Regions from separate parts of the Rhizobium sp. CF142 genome, predicted to be linked through region 3. Evidence: predicted binding sites of a transcription regulator. Region 3 holds the regulator's gene; each other region holds the start of a gene.
What was found. The regulator LexA, encoded in region 3, represses DNA repair genes until DNA is damaged. The targets are predictions, from matches to a motif close to TGTTCNNNNTGTGTTCNG.
Positions count from the first base shown of each region.

Region 1: the regulator LexA is predicted to act here: its motif matches at 1,387-1,404, upstream of PMI11_RS05505 (PA0069 family radical SAM protein).
Region 2: the regulator LexA is predicted to act here: its motif matches at 1,974-1,991, upstream of PMI11_RS07175 (DNA recombination protein RmuC).

Region 1 is NZ_AJWE01000018.1:55,577-58,850, forward strand. It holds gene PMI11_RS05505 (PA0069 family radical SAM protein) at 162-1,319, opposite strand; gene PMI11_RS05510 (glycosyl transferase) at 1,458-1,976, shown strand; gene PMI11_RS05515 (hypothetical protein) at 2,155-2,469, shown strand; gene moaB (molybdenum cofactor biosynthesis protein B) at 2,492-3,043, opposite strand; gene PMI11_RS05525 (4-(cytidine 5'-diphospho)-2-C-methyl-D-erythritol kinase) at 3,043-3,274, opposite strand, start outside.
Region 2 is NZ_AJWE01000022.1:78,765-82,038, forward strand. It holds gene PMI11_RS07170 (ribokinase) at 1-677, opposite strand, end outside; gene PMI11_RS07175 (DNA recombination protein RmuC) at 722-1,942, opposite strand; gene PMI11_RS07180 (globin-coupled sensor protein) at 2,136-3,274, shown strand, end outside.
Region 3 is NZ_AJWE01000104.1:15,677-18,950, reverse strand. It holds gene kdsA (3-deoxy-8-phosphooctulonate synthase) at 1-351, opposite strand, end outside; gene PMI11_RS24200 (VOC family protein) at 348-1,235, opposite strand; gene lexA (transcriptional repressor LexA) at 1,431-2,156, shown strand; gene PMI11_RS24190 (ComEC/Rec2 family competence protein) at 2,137-3,274, opposite strand, start outside.

The DNA of each region.
Region 1 (3,274 bases), on a different contig from region 3:
GGCAGTCCGGCGGATGGTGCGGTCAGGGCCATCCGCAGGAATTGCGCAAGGCAGAAGACGCAGGGCAGGTCTTCTTCACGCCTCACGCAAGCTCGTTAACAAAAGCAATTCCAGCAAAAGTGCGCAGCGGTTTCGCGTCCGGAATTGCGTAAAGCAAACAATCACAGCAGCGAAAGTTGCACGCCGCTGCCATTTGGCGGCACGAAGAGATCGTCGCGCAGGGCAAGGCTTCGCCGGGTCAGCCCCAACCGCTTTGCCGCCATCTCGAAGCGGCGGGCGATCTGCCAGGCGTAAGGCCCGGCGCCCTTCATCCGCTTGCCGAACTCGGCATCATAATCCTTGCCGCCGCGCATTGAGCGCACCAGCGACATGACGTGGCGATAACGGTCAGGATAGTTCTGCAGCAGCCAGTCGCGGAACAGCGGGCTCACCTCCAGCGGTAGCCGCAGCAGCACATAACTTGCCTCTTCCGCGCCTGCGGCCTTCGCGGCATCCAGAATACGCTCCAGCTCGTGATCGTTGAGCGCTGGGATGATCGGCGCCGCCATCACTGACGTGCGCACACCGGCCTCGGAAAGCCCGCGGACCGCCTCCAGCCTGCGCGTCGGCGTCGAAGCGCGTGGTTCCATCAGGCGCGCGAGCTTGCGGTCAAGCGTCGTGACCGAAATGCCGACGCGGACGAGGTTCTTCGCCGCCATCTCCGTGAGGATATCGAGATCGCGCAGGATCATCGCCGACTTGGTGACAACAGCAACGGGGTGGTTCGCCTTGTTCAGCACTTCGAGAATCTGCCGCATGATGCGCCACTCCTTTTCGATCGGCTGATAAGGATCGGTATTGGTGCCGATCGCGATGACGCGGACCTTGTAGCCAGGTTTGGCGAGCTCGCGCTCCAGAAGCTTCGGCGCGTCCGGCTTGGCAAAGAGCTTACTTTCGAAATCCAGTCCTGCAGAGAGGCCCATATAGGCATGCGTCGGTCGGGCGAAACAGTAGATGCAGCCATGCTCGCAGCCGCGATAGGGGTTGATTGACCGGTCGAAGGAAAGATCGGGAGATTCGTTGCGGGTGATCGCCGTGCGTGGCTTCTCGATCTGCACATCCGTCTTGAAGGGCGGCAGTTCCTCGAGCGTCTGCCAGCCATCATCGAAGGTCTCGCGCTGCGTGGGCTCGAAGCGGCCGCTAGGGTTCAGCCCCGCGCCGCGGCCACGCCGCCGGTCAACCTCGATACGCAGCCCCGAGGCCGCGATCATCGCGTCGGCAATATCTGCCGTATTGGCAGGTGCAAATGCGGCCTGCCCTGCAAGGGACTGTGGTCTCATTGGATTCTCCAGCGGCGAAACGCTCGATCCCCGCTCGTTTTGATGATTATATTCCTATCCGCAAAAGGAGAACAATGCAAGAACAAAATGGGGAAAGTGGTGCTGGCAAAATTTTGTGCGGCGCTCTATAAACAGGCAATGTTGACTGTCGTTCTTGAATGCCAGGATCAGGAACCTGAGCTGGCCCAGACTCTATCGGTATTGGTGGCAGGCGCCGTGGAAGGCCTCGTCAGCGACGTGGTCGTGCTCGATCACGGCTCGCGCGACGGCACCTCGCGGGTGGCGGATGCTGCCGGCTGCCGTTTCCATTCGCAGTGGGATATCAAGGACATCATCCGTTCCGCTCGCGGCGAATGGCTGCTCTTCGTCGAACCCGGCGCAAGACCGCAGGCAGGCTGGATCGACGAAGTCTCGGAATATGTGGCCTTGAACAAGGTTCCTGCGCGCTTCACCGCCTCACGCGGCTATCGCCGCCCCTTTTTCCAGCGCGTCGGCCGTGCCAGGCCGCCGCTGGAACTCGGCCTGCTCATGCCGAAGAAACTTGCCATTTCAGCTGCAAAGAGCGGCATGCGTCTTGCCGAATTCGTCAAGGCACAGAAGCCACGCCAACTCTCCAGCGAATTGATTCCCTCCTGGGTCGCCCGCGCCGCGCGGTAGCTGCACTCCTCGATATTGCGAAAAGATGGCGCCCAATAGGATTTCGCGCTATAATCTGGGTATGGCGCCGCCGAAGCGCCTCGCTTCGCAACGGATGGCCATGGAATGCCGGTGAACGGCAGAGCTGGTCAGCGAAAATCTCCTCTTCTGCCGGGTTCTCGGCGAAAGGAGGTGCGTCATGCTACGCAATATGGTCCACGGCCTGCTGGCCGTCATATTGACGACATTGGTGATCGCGCATCCGCATCCGGCAGCATCGCAGATGATGCGCAGTTGCGCAGGCCGATCCGAGATCGTCAATTTCCTGGACAGCAACTTTGGTGAAAAGCTCACTGCGGTCGGACTGATTAACCAGAACGCCATTCTCGAGGTCTATGCCGCCGAAAGCGGCACCTGGACTCTCGTGGTCACGGACGTTCACGGCATAAGCTGCGTGCTGCTATCAGGTGATAGCTGGGAAACGATGCCCACTCTGCCGGGCCTCGCGACATAGCGATGCCGCTATTGGAACCAGTCTATTTCGTCGCGCCGCGCTTGAGATGTTCGTCCAGCCGCGGCATGATCTCCACGAAATTGCAGGGCATCTGCCGGTAGTCGAGCTGTCCCTTCAAGATGCCGTCCCAAGCGTCCTTGCAGGCGCCGGGCGAGCCCGGCAGCACGAAGATGAAGGTGGCGTTGGCAACACCTGCCGTAGCGCGCGACTGGATCGTCGAGGTGCCGATCTTGTCGTAGGAAATACGATGGAACACGGCCGAAAACCCGTCCATCCGCTTTTCGAAGAGCGGCTCCAGCGCGTCGGGCGTCACGTCGCGGCCGGTGAATCCGGTCCCGCCCGTGGTGATGACGACGTCGATCTCCTTGGCTTCAGTCCAGGCGCGCACGCGTGCGGTGATCCTCTCGCGGTCGTCAGGCACGATGTCGCGGTCGACCAGTTGATGTCCCGCTTCTGCAATCCGTGCCACCAGCGTATCGCCGGATTTGTCGTCTGCCAGCGTACGCGTATCCGAAACGGTCAGAACCGCAATGCCGAGGGGTATAAAAGCTCGTTTTTCGTCCAGGCCTGCCATCATGCACCTCCTGCGAAAGTCTCCGTCGACTGGAAATACCAGTCCGGGCGGGCCGCGTGAAGACGCTCAGCGGCACGCAGCGCAGCAACGGGTGTCTCGAAAATGCCGAAGCAGGTCGCACCAGAGCCGGACATGCGGGTGAAAAGCGCGCCTTCTGCCGCGAGCATGTTTGAAATCTCGGCGATTTCGGGAACCAGCTCTCGTGCCGGCATCTCAAGATCATTGCGTGTC
Region 2 (3,274 bases), on a different contig from region 3:
ATCGCGATGACTCCATCGCCGCCGAGCGTAACGATCAGCGTCTGGCCGGTCTCGGCATGCAGGCGCTCCAACGCCGCCTCACGGTCGCCGGCACTCATGTTCTCCTGTCCCGCCAGCCGCTCGAATTCGGTCTCGTTGGCAATGATGATGTCGGCCAGCCGACCGAGTCGCGGCGCATCCGGAATGAGCGGGGCAAGATTGAGAATGCTGGTGATGCTCTTGGCGCGAGAGGCAGCAAGCGCGCGCTCGACCGCTTCGACTGGAATTTCGAGCTGCAGCATGAGTATATCGCCCTCGTTCATGGCGTTGACGGCAGCCTCGGCGTTGTCGCCGCTCACCTTGCCGTTCGCGCCGGGAATGACCGCGATCATGTTCTCGCCGTCGCCACCGACAAGAATGAGGGCTGTGCCGGTCGGCCCCTCGACACGGTCGACGAGGGATAGGTCGGTGCCTGCGCCGTCGAGCAGTTCAAGGGCGCCCTCGGCAAAGGCATCCTTGCCGACAGCGCCCGCCATATGGACATAGCGGCCTGCTCGCCGGGCGGCGAGCGCCTGATTGGCGCCTTTGCCGCCGGCAGCCGTTGCAAAGCTATTGCCGGCAACTGTTTCGCCGGGCTTCGGCAGGCGCTCGGTGGTGGCGATAAGGTCCATATTGATGGAGCCGAAAACTGTGATCATGGCATGTCCGTCCCTTGCTTCGGGCCGCGACACTGCCGAAGCGATCACTCCTCGTCAACCACCCTGAGCTTGAGCAATCCAGTTCGGCTTTCGACGGATTTCGCCACCGGCTCGTTCTCGCGGGCCGGCTTGCTGTCGCCGCCTTCGAACTCCAGCGCTTCGATCTTCGCGCCGCGCTTGGTGAGCTTGTCCGCCGAGGTAATGATCTGGTCCACGTCGCGTTGCGTCTGGGAAAAATGTCCCTGCAGTTTACGTACACGCTCGTCGAGCCGGCCGAGATCGTCCATGAGGAGGGCGACTTCTCCCTGAATGACATGCGCCTGCGCCCGCATGCGCTGGTCTTTCAGCACGGCCTGAATGACCTGGATTGACAGCATCAAGAGCGAAGGCGAGACGATAACGATGCGCGCACGGTGCGCCTTCTGCACGATCCCTTCGAAATTTTCGTGAATTTCAGCGAAGATCGATTCCGAGGGAACGAAGAGAAAAGCCGTCTCCTGCGTCTCGCCTTGGATCAGATATTTCTCGGAAATATCCTTGATGTGAACTTCCATGTCACGGCGAAACTGCTGGCCGGCAAGCTTACCGGCATCCGCGCCGCCTGCATCGCGGATCGCGTTCCACGCCTCGAGCGGAAATTTGGCATCGATGACGAGCGGCGGTGCCCCATTCGGCATTCTGATCGTGCAGTCCGGTCGCGAGCCGTTGGAAAGCGTCTGCTGGAAGGCATAGGCGCCCATCGGCAGGCCATCGGCGACGATCGTTTCCATACGCGACTGGCCGAAAGCCCCACGCGTCTGCTTGTTGGAAAGAATAGCCTGCAGCCCGACGACATCCTTGGCGAGCGTCTGGATATTGTTCTGGGCAACATCGATCACCGCCAGGCGCTCCTGCAGCTTCTGCAGGTTGTCATGTGTTGATTTCGTTTGCTCGGTCAGCGTCGAGCTCATGCGCTGTGACATGCCGTCAAGCCGCTGATTGATCGCGTGATTGAGCTCGGCCTGCCGTGCACCGAAGACCTCCGTCATGGTCGAGATACGTCCCTGCATCTCCGCCTGGATTTTCAGAAGCTCAGCCATGCGCGCCTCGCTTTCGGCGGCGCGAAGATTGGCCTCCTCCGCCTCTTCGCGACGGATGCTGGCATTGCGAAAGGCAAACACGATTGTCACGAGAATGAGAACGGCGAGAGCGCCGCCAGCAAGGGCAAGCACGCCGGGGCTCAGTATCGGCAGGGAAATGGTGAGTGAGTCGGATGTCATGGTCATGCTGCACCATAACAAAATAAGCGGCAATATCCAGATCAAAACGTGAACAATCCACGCCATATCACCAATGCGAATGACGCTAATTTGCTGTAACGGAAGAAAAATCAGGCGCGCACTTAACGATTGCTAAACCATATTCGCCAAATCTGGCGCTGCAATTTCCCTCCGCATTCGCGCCAGATAGAGATCCCCCATGACTTCCCACCAGACCGACAATGCCCTCAGGCAGCGCCTTGACTTCATTGAGCTTGACGATGAGGCGCGCAAGAACCTGCGGGAGCTGCGACCGGCGATCTCGGAGCTTCTCGGCGGCGCACTCGACAAGTTCTACGGCAAGCTTGCCAAGACCCCGGCGGTCGCAGGTTTCTTCTCCAACAAGGCCCATATGGGCCATGCCAAGAAGCGCCAGCAGGAACATTGGGGCAACCTTTCGGGCGGCAATTTCGACGAGAGCTATGTGAATGGTGTTACGGCCGTCGGCCGCACCCATGCCCGCATCGGCCTAGAGCCGCGCTGGTATATCGGCGGCTATGCGCTTGTCATGTCGGAGCTCGTCCGCGGCCTCATGGAAAAGCAGTGGCCATCGCTCTTTGCCCGCCAGCAGGGAAAGGCGCTTGCCGAAAAGCTGACCGCCGTCATCAAGGCGGCGATGCTCGACATGGATTATTCCATCTCCGTCTATCTGGAAGCGCTCGAGGAAAAGCGCCGCGCGCTGGAAGAAGAACGCACCCGCTCAGAAGCCGATCAGGCGTTGGCACTGGAACATCTGCGCCGCGGCCTCGAAGCACTGTCGCGCGGCGACCTCGAAGCAACGCTTCCCTCCGATCTGCCCGGGAATTTTCGCCAAATGGCCGAAGACTATAACAGGGCCGTCAACGCTCTTCGCGAATCTTTCACGTCTGTCCGCACCACGTCCGGCCACATTCTCGAAGGTGCCGATGTGATGTCCAAGGCGACGGACGACCTCGCCTTGCGCACAGCGCAGCAGGCGGCTGGCGTCGAAGAAAGCTCGGCTGCGCTGCAGCAGCTCTCCGTCAGCGTCAGTCAAACCGCCGCCAACGCCGAAAAGGCGTCCGGCGCCGTGCGCGAAACGCAGGAGAAAGCCAAGAATTCCGGCGAACTCGTCACCAGCGCCGTTTCGGCCATGGCGGGTATCGAGAAGTCCTCCACCGAAATCGCCAAGATTATCGGCGTCATCGATGAGATCGCTTTCCAGACCAACCTGCTGGCACTGAATGCCGGCGTCGAAGCTGCGCGCGCCGGTGATGCCGGCAAGGGCTTTGCTGTGGTCGCGCAGGAAGTCCGTCAGCTTGCCCAGCGCACGGCCGATGC
Region 3 (3,274 bases):
GTCGACGACCTTGCCCACTTCGGCGCATTGTTCTTCAGTGTGGATGTCGGTCAGAACCGGAATGCCGAGTTCCTTCTTGAGATCGGCAAAAACCTCCAGCCCCTTTTCAAGGCCGACACCGCGTTTGCTCGACAAGGAAGAGCGGTTCGCCTTGTCGAAGGAGGTCTTATAGACGAGCCCGATGCCGAGCTTGGTGCACAGTTCCTTCAACGTGCCGGCAACCATGAACGCATGGTCGCGGCTTTCCATTTCGCAAGCGCCGGCAATCAGCGACAGGCGTGCGGCATTGGAGAAGGTGACCTTGCCGGCGCCCTCGCCGACCGTCACAACGGAATTGGTAGTGGAGCTCATGATGTTTCCTCGAAAGCGAAGAGCACGCCCTGGCCGGGCGCGGGCTTCACCAGAATACGGTTGCCCTTGCGTGTGTAGGTCACCCCGTTAGCAGCCAAATGCGCTTCTGTCACGGCCAGATCGCCAACCGCAAAGAGGATTGCCCGGCCGCGCAGGCCGCGATCGATATCCGGCGTCGCCAGATCGAAATAGGCCTCCAGCCCCTGCGGGGTCATCAGGCTGATCTTTGCGTTCCCGGTGGGCACGTCCAGCCCGAAACTCGTGACATCAGCAGAAGCTGCTTTTACCGCCGAGCGAAGGAACTCGCCGAAGGCTGTCGGCTCGGAGGCTGCGAGCGCGATCTCGGCAATACCTGTCACGCCATTGGCGTGGGCCTCCAGCACGCCGCGATCGGCGGGAAGCGGGTTGATGCGTTCGACAGCGAAGAGAAAGAAATCCGGTGCCCGGAGGTCGGCAGCGAAGGCAAGCCGGAAGCCGGCAATGCTCTCCGTGCCATCCGGCATTTTCACAGGGCGTTCGAACTGCAGCACAGAACCGGCACTGATGCTGCCCTTCACGAATCGAGCATGTTCGTGCTTTGCATCCGCTGTGGCGAAGGCGATGGCGGACAGCCCCTCGCTGCCGCAGCGGAAGCGGAAAGCCTGATCGCGGGCCGTGAAGACATTGCCCTCACGTGCCGTCACCTCGCTCTCCTCGACGCTCGCAACACCGAGCGGCTCAAGATAGGTTTTGTCGGCAAAGAAAACGCAGGCATTCTCCGTGCCGAAGGGATGGCGGGCATCGGGCGCGACGGTAAAGCCCAGCTTGCCCAGCCTTTCGCGGGCTAGGTCGATATCGGTAACCGGCAAAACGAGATGATCGATCGGAAGCGTGTCTTGGCTCATCGGTTCTTCTCCCAGCAGTGACAAGGAGATGTGCTTCAGCAAGTCTCATGAAACAAGGCCAGACAGGCATAAGGGCGATAAAAATCAAATTCTCGACAGATTGAACAGAAGTTTTACGAAAATTTAGCTACTTGCGGAACACATATGGAACATATAGTGTCCGTTCTGGATTTGTTTCAAGACTGGGGAGACGCCATGCTCACGCGCAAACAACAGGAACTCCTTCTTTTCATTCATGAAAGGATGAAGGAGTCGGGCGTTCCACCGTCTTTCGACGAGATGAAGGACGCACTGGATCTGGCCTCGAAATCCGGTATCCACCGGCTGATCACGGCGCTCGAAGAACGCGGCTTCATTCGCCGGCTTCCGAACCGGGCGCGCGCGCTCGAAGTCATCAAACTGCCGGAAGCCTACAGCCCGAGCCTGCAGCCTCGGCGCGGCTTTTCGCCGAGCGTCATCGAGGGCAGCCTCGGCAAGCCCCAGCCCGTGGCACCTCCCGCCTCGGCAAAGCCGGCACCTGCTGCCGATAACGGCAATGCGGTCTCCGTTCCCGTCATGGGCCGCATCGCCGCTGGTGTTCCGATCTCGGCAATCCAGAACAATACGCATGACATCACCGTTCCCGCCGATATGCTCGGCTCCGGTGAACATTATGCGCTGGAAGTTCGCGGCGACTCGATGATCGAAGCCGGAATCTTCGATGGCGACACGGTCATCATCCGCAATGGCAGCACGGCCAATCCAGGCGATATTGTCGTCGCGCTCGTCGATGACGAGGAAGCAACGCTCAAGCGTTTCCGCCGCAAGGGCGCATCGATTGCGCTCGAGGCTGCAAACCCCGCTTACGAGACCCGCATCTTCCCGCCGGATCGCGTCAAGGTCCAAGGCAAGCTCGTCGGTCTTATTCGCCGCTATCACTGACCGGCGACAGATTAGCGTCTGCGAATGTGTTGCTGCGCCAATCATAGGCGCGGTGGCGTATCCAGGGTCGCCCCAATGTGTCGAATGCGGTTGCGACCTCAACTCCCTTATCGGTGAATCGAAGTTCGACAGAACCTGTCTTGCGCAGCGTCTCGCCGGTAAAGAGCAGCGCGCCGGAATGACAACGGTCGAAGCGCAATCGGACAGGGGTCACGACAATATCAGCCGTATCACAGGCTGGCCCGAGATAGGCAGCATTGTCGATGACGGTCAGTTTCTTTCCATTGCCGAGCAAGGTGGTGCACCAGGCGCCCTTCAGGCAGGAGAAACGTGACGACGGGCTAGTGGCGACTGCCTGTCTCATTGCCTCTCTGGCTTCATTCCGTTGATCGGGTGACAGTTGCAGTCTTTTGCCGTCAGGCGCAGTGGGCGCCTTGGCAGCCTGGAGCATAACCGGCTTCTGATGCTCTTCGACGGCAAGTGCCCTCTGCCATTGTTCGAAGATGAAGGCGGGCGGCTTTTCACGGTTCGAAGCCATCGCCTCTCCATCGATTATAGCGACCAGGCCGCCATCTTCAGAGATGGCGATGTCGGGCATCGCCTCCGACGGAAGCAGCACAACAGCGAGCGTTGAGACCGCGACAATTGCCGTTCCCATGTGCCGCAGCCGGGTTCTGAGGAGGGTCAGCAGCAGAAATCCGAAAACGGCGGTCGGGAAATACCAACCGGGCAAGCGACCTATATCTATGTTGCCACCCCATCCCGCTACTGCCTTTGCGATTGTGATCACCAGATCGAGCCCGAAGCCTGCCACCTGCCATAGCCAGCCGTCCAGACCAAAAGGCATCAGGAGCATTGCCAGCATCCCGGCCGGCATGACGATGAAGGAAATGACCGGCATGGCCGCGAGATTTGCCGGAAGGCCATAGGCCGTCAGCCGGTGGAAATGCTCGATCGAAAACAATGCCGTCGAGAAACCACCGATGAGCGACGTCAGGAAAACGCCACCGAAGAATCCGCCGACCATGACGAAGGGCTTCATGATCGGAAGTTTGGCAAAGGCATTCTCACGCATCGGCCGCCCTTTCCAAAGGTCGTATCCGGCGACCAGGGCAAGT